DNA from 4 places in the Nitratireductor thuwali genome. Region 3 is predicted to be linked to each of the others. Evidence: predicted binding sites of a transcription regulator. Region 3 holds the regulator's gene; each other region holds the start of a gene.
What was found. The regulator PhoB, encoded in region 3, activates phosphate uptake and scavenging genes when phosphate is short. The targets are predictions, from matches to a motif close to TGTCATNNANCTGTCAT.
Positions count from the first base shown of each region.

Region 1: NTH_RS17405 (glycerophosphodiester phosphodiesterase family protein) is a predicted target of PhoB. The motif match lies at 2,047-2,063, and genes of this name have one in related genera.
Region 2: NTH_RS20530 (UDP-2,3-diacylglucosamine diphosphatase) is a predicted target of PhoB. The motif match lies at 1,306-1,322, and genes of this name have one in related genera.
Region 4: phnG (phosphonate C-P lyase system protein PhnG) is a predicted target of PhoB. The motif match lies at 1,387-1,403, and genes of this name have one in related genera.

Region 1 is NZ_CP030941.1:3,596,680-3,599,736, reverse strand. Features, by position in the region: gene NTH_RS17415 (LysM peptidoglycan-binding domain-containing protein) at 1-977, opposite strand, end outside; gene NTH_RS17410 (TIGR00730 family Rossman fold protein) at 1,310-1,921, shown strand; gene NTH_RS17405 (glycerophosphodiester phosphodiesterase family protein) at 2,134-3,057, shown strand, end outside.
Region 2 is NZ_CP030941.1:4,208,647-4,211,703, forward strand. Features, by position in the region: partial or broken gene dgcA (N-acetyl-D-Glu racemase DgcA) at 1-240, shown strand, start outside; gene NTH_RS20530 (UDP-2,3-diacylglucosamine diphosphatase) at 322-1,167, opposite strand; gene NTH_RS20535 (SDR family oxidoreductase) at 1,381-2,160, shown strand; partial or broken gene NTH_RS20540 (NADP-dependent malic enzyme) at 2,197-3,057, shown strand, end outside.
Region 3 is NZ_CP030941.1:1,728,951-1,732,007, forward strand. Features, by position in the region: gene NTH_RS08295 (hypothetical protein) at 1-278, shown strand, start outside; gene NTH_RS08300 (CRTAC1 family protein) at 282-1,910, shown strand; gene phoB (phosphate regulon transcriptional regulator PhoB) at 1,918-2,607, opposite strand; gene phoU (phosphate signaling complex protein PhoU) at 2,621-3,057, opposite strand, start outside.
Region 4 is NZ_CP030941.1:2,493,033-2,496,089, forward strand. Features, by position in the region: gene NTH_RS12185 (carbon-phosphorus lyase complex subunit PhnI) at 1-233, opposite strand, end outside; gene phnH (phosphonate C-P lyase system protein PhnH) at 237-848, opposite strand; gene phnG (phosphonate C-P lyase system protein PhnG) at 848-1,306, opposite strand; gene phnF (phosphonate metabolism transcriptional regulator PhnF) at 1,500-2,249, shown strand; gene NTH_RS12205 (ABC transporter substrate-binding protein) at 2,390-3,057, shown strand, end outside.

The DNA.
Region 1 (3,057 bases), 1.9 Mb from region 3:
GCTGGCTGTTCTGCTTCTTTTCGGATCGTCTGTTCTGCTTCGGCCACTTGTGGAGCGTCGCCGCTTGCCGGCATGTCGCCGTCGGCGGGCGCTGTCGCATCCTCCGCCGATGCCCGGTCGCTGCTGTCGGCCAGTGCCTCGTCGCTACGCTCCGGCGATGCCTGTTCGCTGCGCTCCGCCGGTGTCTGGCCGCCGGTCTCTGCGGATGGGCTGTCCACCGCCGGCGCGGCGGCAATGTCCTTTTCCGGGTCCGTTTCCGGCGCGGCAGGTTCGGGCTCATCTTGCGCGGTTGCCTCGGAGGGCTTCTCCTCCGGCGGCGCCTCTTCCGCCGTCTGCTGCTGTTCGGTTGCCGGCCCGCTGGCGTCCTGCGCCGGGGCTTCGGCGTTGGTTCGCGCTTCGGGTACGGATATGAGCCGGCTCGGCTCGCCGGGCTGCTGGACCAGCGCCACGACGTCGCCGCTCTGCTCGCTCGGCACCGACACGATCGCCGTCTGCTGCGAGGTGGCGGCGATATCGTCGCCTGTCGTCGAGCGCAGCACGATATTATGGTCGCCCGGCTCCAGCGCGCGATCCAGCACGGTGGCAAAATCGCCGGACGGGCCGGCCTGTGTGGTGGCAAGCACCGACGATCCGCTGAGGATATCCACTTCCGCGTTCGGCGCGGCCTTTCCGGCCACCACGAGAGATCCGTCGGGCTCGGCGCGAACGATGTCGAAAACGGGCACGACGACTTCCTCGTCACCGCCTTCCGCCACCGCGTCGCCAGCGCCCTCCTCGCCCGCTGTCAGGCCAGCCTCGGGCCGGTCCGACTTGCCCGTTTCGGCGGGCGGGGGTTCGACGGCGGCCTGCTCGGCAATGTGCACCGGCTGCTCCTTTCCGAGCCACGGGTCGAGTGCGCCGGCAAAATATGCCGTGCCCAACCCGGCCGCCGCGGCGCCGAATATGAAGAGCAGCACTTTGATTGGTATCGTCGCCATCGTCACGGTTCCTAAGCCCCTGACAGCGGTCTAGCCCTTTTTGCTGACGGGGACAAGAAATAGCCCGGCTTTGCGCTTGTTTTACCTGTCATATCGGCCGCGCGGGAGCATCTCCCACGGATGTTGCGGCATGCGCCATGGCAGCGGGCCCGCTTGCAGCATCAGATAGTGGCCACATGCGCGTCCGTCAAAGCTCGGGATCGGATGCCCAAGGGGCCTCGGCCTCATCTTTTCGGTCCCGGTGCCGGTCTTGCGGGTTCCACCTTGCCGCAATAAATGCTGTAGGTTGAGCCAGACTCGATCCCGCCCCCCAATCAGCCCACCTATAGGCCATGACCATAGTTAAATCCGTTTGCGTTTACTGCGGCTCCTCCAGCGGGAGCAACGGCTCCTTCATGGGGGCCGGATACGAGCTCGGCCAGGCGCTCGCAGCCGCCGGCCTTCGCCTCGTCTATGGCGGAGGCACCAAGGGCATTATGGGCGCGGTGGCCGCCGGTTGCCTGGAGAACGGCGGCTCCGTCACCGGCATCATCCCCCGCTTCCTCATGAACCGCGAGGCAACGGCGCAGGAGCTCCAAAGCCTGGACGATCTGATCGTCACCGAGGACATGCACCAGCGCAAGCATCTCATGTTCGATCGTTCGGACGCCTTCGTCGCCCTGCCGGGCGGCATCGGCACGCTGGAGGAGATCGTCGAGATCATGACCTGGGCGCAGCTCGGCCGCCATCGCAAGCCCATCGTCTTCGCCAACATCGACGGTTTCTGGGACCCGATGCTGCAGCTCATCGACCATATGAAGGCGGAAGGCTTCGTGCATTCGCAGCACCGGCTGAAACCGCTGATCGTCGACCGGGTGGCCGATGTCGTCCCGGCGATCCGGGAAACGGCGGCTCGGCTCGCCGACGGCGAGGCGGTCGACAGGAGCGTGATCGACAGGCTCTGATCCCGTCAGGCCTGCCCCCGTCGAGGAGGTCAGCGCAGCGTGATTTTCGCCTCCGCCCTCTCACGCCTGCTTTCGCTTCGCATCGAACCACCGGCCTGCCTCAACGATCTGTTGACAGGGACGGTTGTCACAAATGCGTCAGCCGTTTGAGGCCGTTCTGTTACATGATGCTGATTTTCTCCCGGAGCGTTTCAGCATCATGGAGAAAGACTATGCTTCGCCTCGCCGCCGCCGCACTCGTGCTTGCCAGTTCGACAAGCCTGTCATGGGCCGAGATGACGGACAACGCCAGGGTCCAGCTCGGCCCCCGCCCCTTCTATCTCGTCCAAAACATGGATGAGGGCGCGTTGAAGGAAAAACTCCTGTCCTGTCAGAACGGGCCCTTCTCAGCGTCCACCTGGTCCATCGGCCATCGCGGCGCGCCGATGCAGTTCCCCGAACATACCAGGGAATCCTACGCCGCCGCCGCACGCATGGGCGCCGGCGTGATGGAATGCGACGTGACCTTCACGAAGGACCGCGAATTGGTCTGCCGCCACGCGCAAAACGATCTTGCGACCACGACCGACATCCTGGCGACCGAACTCGGCTCGAAATGCACCACGCCTTTCAGGCCGGCTTCCGGCGACGAGAACGCGGCAGCCGAGTGCCGCACATCCGATATCGCGCTGGCCGAGTTCCGGCAGCTCAACGGCAAGATGGACGCCAGCAACCCGAAGGCGGCCAATGTCGCGGAATTCATGGACGCGACGGCCGGCTGGCGCACGGACCTCTACGCCACCAAGGGCACCGTTGTGACCCATAAGGAGTCCATCGAGCTGTTCAAGGAACTCGGCCTCAAGTTCACGCCGGAGCTCAAGGCGCCGTCGGTGGAGATGCCCTTCGAGGGCGACTACACGCAGGCCGCCTACGCTCAGCAGATGATCGACGACTACAAGGAAGCCGGCGTAGACCCGGCCGACGTGTTCCCGCAGTCGTTCAACCTGGAAGACGTGCTCTACTGGATCGAGAACGAGCCCGAGTTCGGCAGGCAGGCCGTCTATCTCGACGACAGCAGCGATACCGTCGACGGTTTCGATCCGATGGATGCCTCGACCTGGGCCCACGGCATGGAGGAGATCAAGGAGATGGGCGTC
Region 2 (3,057 bases), 2.5 Mb from region 3:
AAGACCGGTGGCCTGACGGCAGCGCTGGAACTGCGCGAAAAGGGCCGTGAACTCGGCTTCTCGATAATGATCGGCTGCATGGTCGGCACGTCGCTTGCCATGGCGCCCGGCGTCTTGTTGGCGCAAGACGCCGATTTTGTGGACCTCGACGGGCCATTGATGCTCAGGGAAGACCGTGTGCCGGGGCTCCGCTATTCCGGTGCCCTCGTTTCGCCGCCCGATCCCGACCTGTGGGGCTAGAGTGCTTCCAGGAAAAGTGGAAGCCGGTCTTCGGTCTAGAATTGCATACGGTTCGGCGCTCTTGTGAAATGGTGAACGGATCTAGGCCGGTTCGACTTCGACCGGCTTCGGGCGGATGCCGGCTTCCAGGCGTTTGCGCCCACGTTCGGCCGCTGTCGTCAACGCGGGATGGCCCGTCCATGACAGAATGTCGAAACGGCCGTCGAAATCCTCGACCAGCGCGGTGCAACTCTCCACCCAGTCGCCGGTGTTCATGTAGCGCACGCCGGCGATGTCCTCGATCGCGGCGTGATGGATATGGCCGCAGATCACTCCGTCGACATTCGACCGCACCGCTTCCTGCGCCAGGATGTCCTGAAAGGAACTGATGAACTTCACGGCCTTCTTGACCTTGACCTTGGCCCAGGAGGAGAACGACCAGTAGGGCCGCCCCATGAGCCGGCGGAAGAAGCCGACGGCCCGATTAACCAGAATGGCACCGTCATAGGCCTTATCGCCGAGATAGGCGAGCCAGCGGACATTGTGCACCACGGCGTCGAACTGGTCGCCATGGATGACCAGAAAGCGCTTTCCGTCCGCGGCCTCGTGGACAATGCGGTCGGCCACCACGATCCCGCCGAAATGCACGCCCTGGAAAGGCCGCAGGAACTCGTCGTGATTGCCGGCGATATAGTAGATTCTCGTCCCCTTGCGCGCCTTGCGCAGCAGCTTTTGCACGACGTCGTTATGGGCCTGCGGCCAATGCCAGGAGCGCCGCAGCCGCCAACCGTCGACGATATCTCCGACCAGATAGATCGTCTCCGCCTCGTGATGGCGCAGGAAGTCTATGAGGAATTCCGCCTTGGCGGGCTTCGATCCCAGGTGAACGTCCGAGATGAAGATGGTGCGGTATCTGTGGGGCGTGGCGGCGGTCATCGCTTCGTCCATGCTAGAGCCTTCTGCGGTCAGATCGAATCGTTTGGGCTCCGCATGGATGCGGAAAACCGAGGAAATGAGGGCATTTTGTGCGTTCCAGAGGCCTCAAGGCGTTCCAAGTGCGGTCGCGCCTCCTATGGCCAGATTCATGTCACAGCCATATGACGGTTGTTTATTGCCCCCCTTGCGGCTAGATGAACCGGACGGAAAATCGGGGAGAAAATCATGGATCTCGGCATCAGCGGGAAGAACGCCATCGTCTGCGCATCGAGCCGGGGCCTCGGCCGCGGTTGCGCCATGGCGCTGGCGGAGGCCGGCTGCCGCGTGGTCGTCAACGGGCGCAGCGCCGATTCGGTGAAGCGGACGGCCGAGGAGATCCGCGACCGCTTTTCCGCCGAGGTCGCCGAGGTCATCGGCGACGTGGCGGAGCCTGCGGTCCAGAAGGCGCTTCTGGCCGCGTGCCCCGCGCCAGACATCCTCGTCAACAATAATGGCGGCCCTCCCCGGCGCGACTTCCGGGAGCTTACGCGCGAAGCGATGCTCGACGGGGTGACCCAGAACATGGTCGTTCCTCTCGAGCTCATTCAGGCCGTGGTGGACGGTATGGCCGAGCGCGGTTTCGGCCGTATCGTCAACATCACCTCGCTTTCCGTGTACATGCCGATCGAAGGTCTCGACCTTTCGTCCGGCGCGCGCGCCGGTCTCACGGCCTTCCTTGCCGGGGTGTCCCGCACCGTGGCGTCCAGCAACGTGACCATCAACAACATCCTGCCCGGCAAGATGGATACCGAGCGCCTGCAAGGCGGAATTCGCCGCGGCGCAGAAACGTCGGGAATGAGCGTCGAGCAGCAGGCCAAGCTCCAGATGGAGGCAATCCCGGCCAAACGGTTCGGAACGGCAGAGGAGTTCGGCAAGGCCTGCGCTTTCCTGTGCTCTTCGCATGCGGGCTACATCACCGGCCAGAATCTCATCCTGGACGGCGGCCTCTACACCAGCGCATTCTAATTCTTCCCGCATCGCGAGCGGACAAGGGAATATTTCATGGCGGACGACCAGCCCCTATCGACCGACAGTGCGGATCTCGACGAGGCAGCCCTCTTCTTTCACCGATATCCCGTTCCAGGAAAGCTGGAGATCCAGGCAACGAAGCCGCTCGGCAATCAGCGCGACCTCGCGCTCGCCTACTCGCCCGGCGTTGCGGCGCCATGCCTTGCCATTCAGGAAGATCCGGGAATGGCGGCCGAATATACCGGGCGTTCCAATCTGGTGGCCGTGGTTTCCAATGGCTCCGCCGTCCTGGGATTGGGCGATATCGGCCCCTGGCCTCCAAGCCCGTGATGGAAGGCAAGGCGGTTCTGTTCAAGAAATTTGCCGGCATCGACGTATTCGATATCGAAATCGATGCACCCGACATTGCGCGCATGGTGGACACCGTGTCGGCGCTGGAGCCGACATTCGGTGGCATCAACCTCGAGGACATCAAGGCGCCCGAATGCTTCGAGGTGGAAGATCAGCTCAAGAAGATCATGGATATCCCGGTCTTCCACGACGACCAGCATGGCACCGCCATCATCGTCGCCGCCGCGATCCTCAACGGGCTCGAGCTTGCCGGCAAGGACATCGCGAAAGCGAAGATCGTGACTTCCGGCGCCGGCGCGGCCGCGCTCGCCTGCCTCAACCTGCTGGTTCATCTGGGCGCCAGTATCGAGAACATCTGGATCACCGACCGCTTCGGCGTCGCTTATCGTGGCCGCACCGAGGAGATGGATCGCTGGAAGGAGCCCTACTGCAAGGACACCGATGCGCGCACGCTGGCTGACGTCATCGGCGGCGCAGACATTTTCCTCGGCCTGTCGGCGGCCGGCGTCCTCAAGCCGGAAATGCTCGAGCACATGGCGGATC
Region 3 (3,057 bases):
TCAAGCGCCACGTTATCGCCGATCAGGAAGTGGCGACGCTCGGCAACGAGCTCCTTGCCCAGCGCTTCGTCGAGCGTAATGTCTTCATGACCGCCGAACTCTGGGGTGCAGGCTCGACGGGCCCCTATGGCCACCGCAACGACCTGCCGACGCTGGATGAGGTGATCCGCGCCCATGGCGGCGAGGGGCGGGCCGCGCGCGACCGCTATGTTGCCGCCTCCGACGAAGACCGAACCGCGCTCGTCGCGTTCCTGAAGACGCTGGTGATCGAGGAGTAGGCAATGCGGACCGCGATTGCGATAACAGCGCTACTGGCTTGCATCCCGGCAAGCATCGCCGGCCCCGTCAGCGATGTTCCTGCGATGCAGGAGGAGGCGGTCGAAGCCGGCATCGACCACGCCTATCGGGGCCCCTGGGAATATTTCGTAGGCGGCGGCGCAGCCTCCTTCGACTGCAACGGCGACCGCATGCCGGACCTCCTCATTGCGGGTGGCAAGCTGCCGGCGAAGCTCTACATCAATCGGAGCAACACCGGTGGCCGCCTTCGTTTCGAGGCGGTCGAGACCGGGTTGAAGCCTCGCGATCTCGAAAAGGTGCTCGGTGCATACCCGCTCGATATCGACAATGACGGTTACCAGGACCTCGTGCTGCTGCGCCTCGGCGAGAACATCCTCTTGAAAGGCGGGCCGGAATGCCGCTTCGAGCCGGCCAACGAAGCCTTCGCCTTCGAGGGCGGGCGCGAATGGACCACCGCCTTTTCCGCCACATGGGAGGAAGGCAACGCCTACCCGACTTTGGCCATCGGCAACTATGTGGATCGCACCGCCCCCGGCGCACCCTGGGGCACCTGCCACGACAATGCTCTATACCGCCCCGCGCAAGGGGAAGAAGGGCCGCTGTATGACGACCGCCGCCCGCTGGCGCCCGGCTATTGCACCCTGTCCATGCTGTTCACCGATTGGAACCGCTCGGGTACGCAGGACTTGCGGATCACCAATGACCGGCACTATTATCGCGGCGGCGAGGAACAGCTCTGGCACGTGGAGCCGGGCCGCGCGCCCCGGCTCTTCAGCCGGTCGGAGGGCTGGCGGCATCTGACGATCTGGGGGATGGGCATCGCCGAGGGCGACATCGACGGCAACGGCTACCCCGAATACGCTCTCACCTCGATGGGCGACACCAAGCTGCAGCGCCTCGACGAGGAGGCGGCGGAAGACCGTCCGATCTACACCGACATCGCCTTCGAGCGCGGCGCGACAGCGCACCGGCCCTACAAGGGCAGGGATCTGAAGCCCTCCACCGGCTGGCATGCGGAGTTCGCCGACTTCAACAATGACAGCCTGCTCGACCTCTTCATCGCCAAGGGCAATGTCGAGCAGATGCCCGATTTCGCCGCCATCGATCCCGACAATCTCCTGCTCGGCCAGTGGGACGGTTCTTTCGCGGAAGCGGGCGGCACGGCGGGCATCGGTCTGCCCACAAAGGGCCGCGGCGCGGTGGTCGAGGATTTCAATGCCGACGGCCTCCTGGATCTGTTGGTCGTCAACCGCGAGCAGCCCGCGTCCCTGTTCCGCAATCTCGGTGCGAAAAGCGAGGCGGGCCCGAGGCCGGGCGGCAACTTCGTCGCCATAGAACTCGCCCAGAAAGGCCCCAACCGGAACGCGGTGGGCGCGCTCGTTTCGGTGAAGATCGGTACCCGCACGGTCAACCGCACCGTCCAGGTCGGCGGCGGGCATGCCTCGGGACGAACCGGCTTCGTCCACGCCGGCGTCGGCACCTCCGAGCGCGCCGAAATCCGCGTCAAATGGCCTGACAGCGAATGGAGCCCGCCCTACCGCGTCTTCGCCAACAATTTCGTGCGGATAGAGCGTGGCGCGGTGGAAGCGCGGTACTGGTACCCGCGGGAGTAATCGCTCTCTACGCTTCCCGTATCGCGTAGCCGGCGCCGCGAATGGTACGGATGACGTCGGGCATGCGGCCCTGGTTCACGGCCTTGCGCAGCCGGCCGACATGCACGTCCACGGTGCGCTCGTCGATATAGATCGTCTCGCCCCACACATTGTCGAGAAGCTGGCTCCGCGAGAAGACGCGGCCTGGGTGCTGCATCATGAACTCCAGCAGGCGGAACTCCGTCGGCCCGAGCCTGATTTCGCTTTTGCGGCGGTAGACCCGGTGCGATTCCCGGTCGAGAATGATGTCGCCCACCTTCAGCACCGTCGAAAGCACCTCCGGCTTGGCGCGGCGCAGGAGCGCGCGCACCCGGGCGATGAACTCGGGCGTCGAGAACGGCTTCACGAGATAGTCGTCGGCACCGGTGGCAAGGCCGCGCACGCGGTCGCTTTCCTCGCCCCGCGCGGTCAGCATGATGATGGGCAGGCGCTCGGTGTCCGCCCGCATGCGCAGCCGGCGGCACAGTTCGATGCCGGAGATCGCCGGCACCATCCAGTCGAGCACCAGCAAATCGGGAACGTTCTCCTGGAGGCGGACCTCTGCTTCATCTCCGCGTGTGATCATCTCGACCTGATAGCCTTCGGCCTCGAGATTATAGCGCAGCAGGACGCATAGCGGTTCGTCGTCCTCGACCACCATGACTTTGGGTGCGATCATCCAGTACTCTCCGCTATTGCGCGCTCATCGTCATTTGCGTCTCGTCCAGCTTCGGACGCTGGACTGGAAGCTGTTCGCCCGTGAGCACATAATAGGCGTTCTCGGCGATGTTGGTGACGTGGTCGCCTATGCGCTCCAGATTCTTCGCGCAGAAAAGCAAATGGGTGCAGGCGGTGATGTTGCGCGGGTCTTCCATCATATAGGTGAGGAGTTCGCGGAAGACGGACGTGTAATGGATGTCGATCTTCTCATCCTCGTCGCGCAGCTTGGTCAACGCGTCGGGCTGGCGCTCGACATAGCGTTCGACCACCGAATTGACCTGGACGATGACCATCTGGGCCATTGCGTCGATCGAGTGGGTGAGGCTGCGCGGCGTGGCGCTGTCGCCGACCGCGCCCACCCGCTTGGCGATATTCTTGGCCAGGTCGCCGATCCGCTCGAGGTCGGATG
Region 4 (3,057 bases), 760 kb from region 3:
AGGAGGAAGATCGCCTCGATCATGTCGCCGCGCGCCTGCTTGATGGCGAGTGCGGCAAGCCCGGCATCGTAGAGCGAGCCTTCCGCCATCACCCGGTCGACCGCCAGCGCAAGCTGGCCCGCGATCTGCTCCAGCGTCAGCGCCGGCACGTCGCGCGGCCCGCGCCTCCGGTCGGCCAGCAGCCGGTGTGCGTTTTCGATGGCGGCCTCGCCGCCCTTCACCGCGACATACATGGCTCAGCCCTCCTGTTGGTGGATGCGCACGGTGCGCGGCAGTCCGATCAGCCCTTCCCGGCAGACCAGCAGCACGTCGATGCCGCGCGGAAACCGCGCATTGTTCTGTTCCCATTGCCGTGCGAAGTGCCGGGGCAGCGGACGCGGCGCGATTGCCCTTTCCGTTTCGATTCCGGGCCCGGCAAGCCGCAGCGCCGGCCCGCCCTCAAGGCTCGCCACCTCGAGCACCAGCGTCGCCGACCGGTCGGGATAGTCCTGGCTGCCCTGTGCGAAGTTTTCGAGCCCGATCAGGTCTCCAGGATCGGCCACGAAGGCGAAATGCGCCTCCGCCGCATGCACAACGATGGGTGCGCCGGTGTGGAAGCCGAGCCAGGCGGCAACCGCGCTTTCCTCGCGCATGGCCGCATCGAGCCAGATCGGCGTATCGGGATCGCACAGCGCCAGCGCCACTGCGCCGGCTTCCGGCGAAAGCGGGGCGGGCGGGCTGGGCAGCGGGAAGCCGGCCATGCCCAGGCCGGGCCGCGCCATGCCGTCCATCAGCGCCCGGAACACGGACTGCGCCTCCAGCACCGGCCGCGCGAACCCGCCTTCCATCGCAAGTGCCTCGAAATCCATCAGTCCTCTCCTCGGGTCATTGTGAAGAAGTCGACCTGCGTGGCCGCCGTCTCCTCGCGCCGCCGGCCGTCGGCCTCGCGCTGCTCCGCGCGAAGCGGCGCGAGGATTGCGTCGGCGATCCGCGCCCGGTTTTCGGGCTTCTGCGCCAGCGCGTCGATCACCGCCGCGACGCGCGCCTTCTCCCGCGCGCGGCCGAGCGCATAGGAATGCCCGATCTCGCCGGTCGGCAGCTTCACGCTGGCCCGCGTCACCGTCGCCTCGCCGAAATTGAAGGCCGCGCCGCCGCCGCCGATCCGCCCGCGCAGCGCCACGAGCCCGGTTTCCGGGCCGCGCAGGGCTGTCGCCGCTTCCGGCAAACCGCTTGCCGCGAACAGCGCCATAACGCGGTCCTCCGGCGCCCTCGCAAGCACCGCCATCGCCTCACGCCTGGAAAACTGGGATTGTTCGGGTTCGGCCATCCGGTTCTCCTCGTCTTTCGTTGATTCATCTATTGTTATAGACAACTATACAAATTATAGTCCTTTCCTAGTTCCTGTCCATGACAGGACTGTGACAAGGCGGGCTTCTCCTGGAGCACGATCCCGAAAAGCGGGATGCCGATTCTCGGAACCAACCGGGTTCCAGCAAGGAAATGGAGGCGGGGTAGAGGCGATGCAGACGTCACCGGATGAAGCTATCGAACGGCGCAGCGGCGTGGCGCTGTGGCGGCAGATCGCCGACCGTATCCGCCTGGGCATAGCCGAGGGCCTGGCCGACGATGCGGGGCGCCTGCCCACGGAGATGGCGCTGGCCGGACGCTTCGGCGTCAACCGGCACACCGTGCGCACCGCCATCCAGGCGCTGGTTCAGGAGGGCGTCCTGCGCAGCGAGCAGGGCCGCGGCACCTTTGTGGAAGGTCCGCGCCGCCTGTCCTATCCCATCCGCGCGCGCACCCGCTTTTCAGCCGGCCTTGCCGGCCAGGCGCGCGAAAGGCGCGGCCACTTGCTGTCCCACGCCTACGAGCCTGCCCCGCCGCAGGCGGCCGAAGCGCTTGGCCTTGCGCCGGAGACCGCGATCCTGCGGCTTGAAACCGTCTCGCAGGCCGATGGCCGCCCCGTCTCGCGCGCCACGAGCTATTTCCCCGCCGCCCGCTTCGCTGGGCTGGAAAAGCACTTCGCCGATACCGGCAGCATCACCGCCGCCCTCGCGGCGCTGGGCGTGCCCGATTATGTCCGCGCCACCACCCGCATCTCCGCGCGCCATGCCGACAGCGCCGACCTTGCCCACCTGAAACTCTCCCCCGGCGCCATAGTGCTCATCACCTTCGCCGTGAACGCCGACAGCGCGGGGATCCCGATACAATATTCGCTGACGCGCTTTGCCGCGGACCGGGTGGAACTGCAGGTGGATGGGGAGGGTTGAATGCAGCCCGCGCACATCCCGAAATCCTCCCTCCCGAAATCCTCCCTCACGGTGAAGTGACGCCCTCGCGAGCGCGCTTGCATTGATTTGCCTGCCGCTGGCATGCTCAATCGCAATTCACGAACAATCGGGAAGCTGCCATGTTGAAATCCACTCTCGCCGCCGCCGCCTTGCTACTTTCCGCGTTGGCGGTCCGCGCGGAGCCGGTGGACCCGGCCGACTGGGACGGCGTCCTAGCGCAAGCCGAGGGCCAGACCGTCTATCTCAACGCCTGGGGCGGGTCGGAAAACATCAACGCCTATCTCGAATGGGCGAATGGCGAGTTGAAGGAGCGCTTCGGCGTCACCCTCGTGCATGTGAAGCTCGACGACACCGCCAACGCGGTCGCCAAGGTCGTCGCCGAAAAGGCGGCGGGGCGCGATGCGGGCGGCAGCGTCGACCTCATCTGGATCAACGGCGAGAACTTTGCGGCGATGAAGCAGCGCGGGCTGCTTCTTTCCCCCGGCTGGGCCGAGAGCCTGCCCAACTGGCAATATGTCGATTACGAGAACAAGCCCACCATCCGCACCGATTTCACGATCCCCGTGGAGGGGCAGGCCGCGCCCTGGGGCATGGCCAAGCTCGTCTTCTTCTACGACACGGCGCGCACGGACAAGGCCGATCTGCCCGAGAACGCGACCGAGCTGCTCGCCTGGGCGGAAGCCAATCCCGGCCGCTTCTCCTATCCCCAGCCGCCGGATTTCATAGGATCCTCCTTCCTCAAGCAGGTCCTGGTCGAAAAGACCGAGGATCGGTCGCTGCTGCAGAA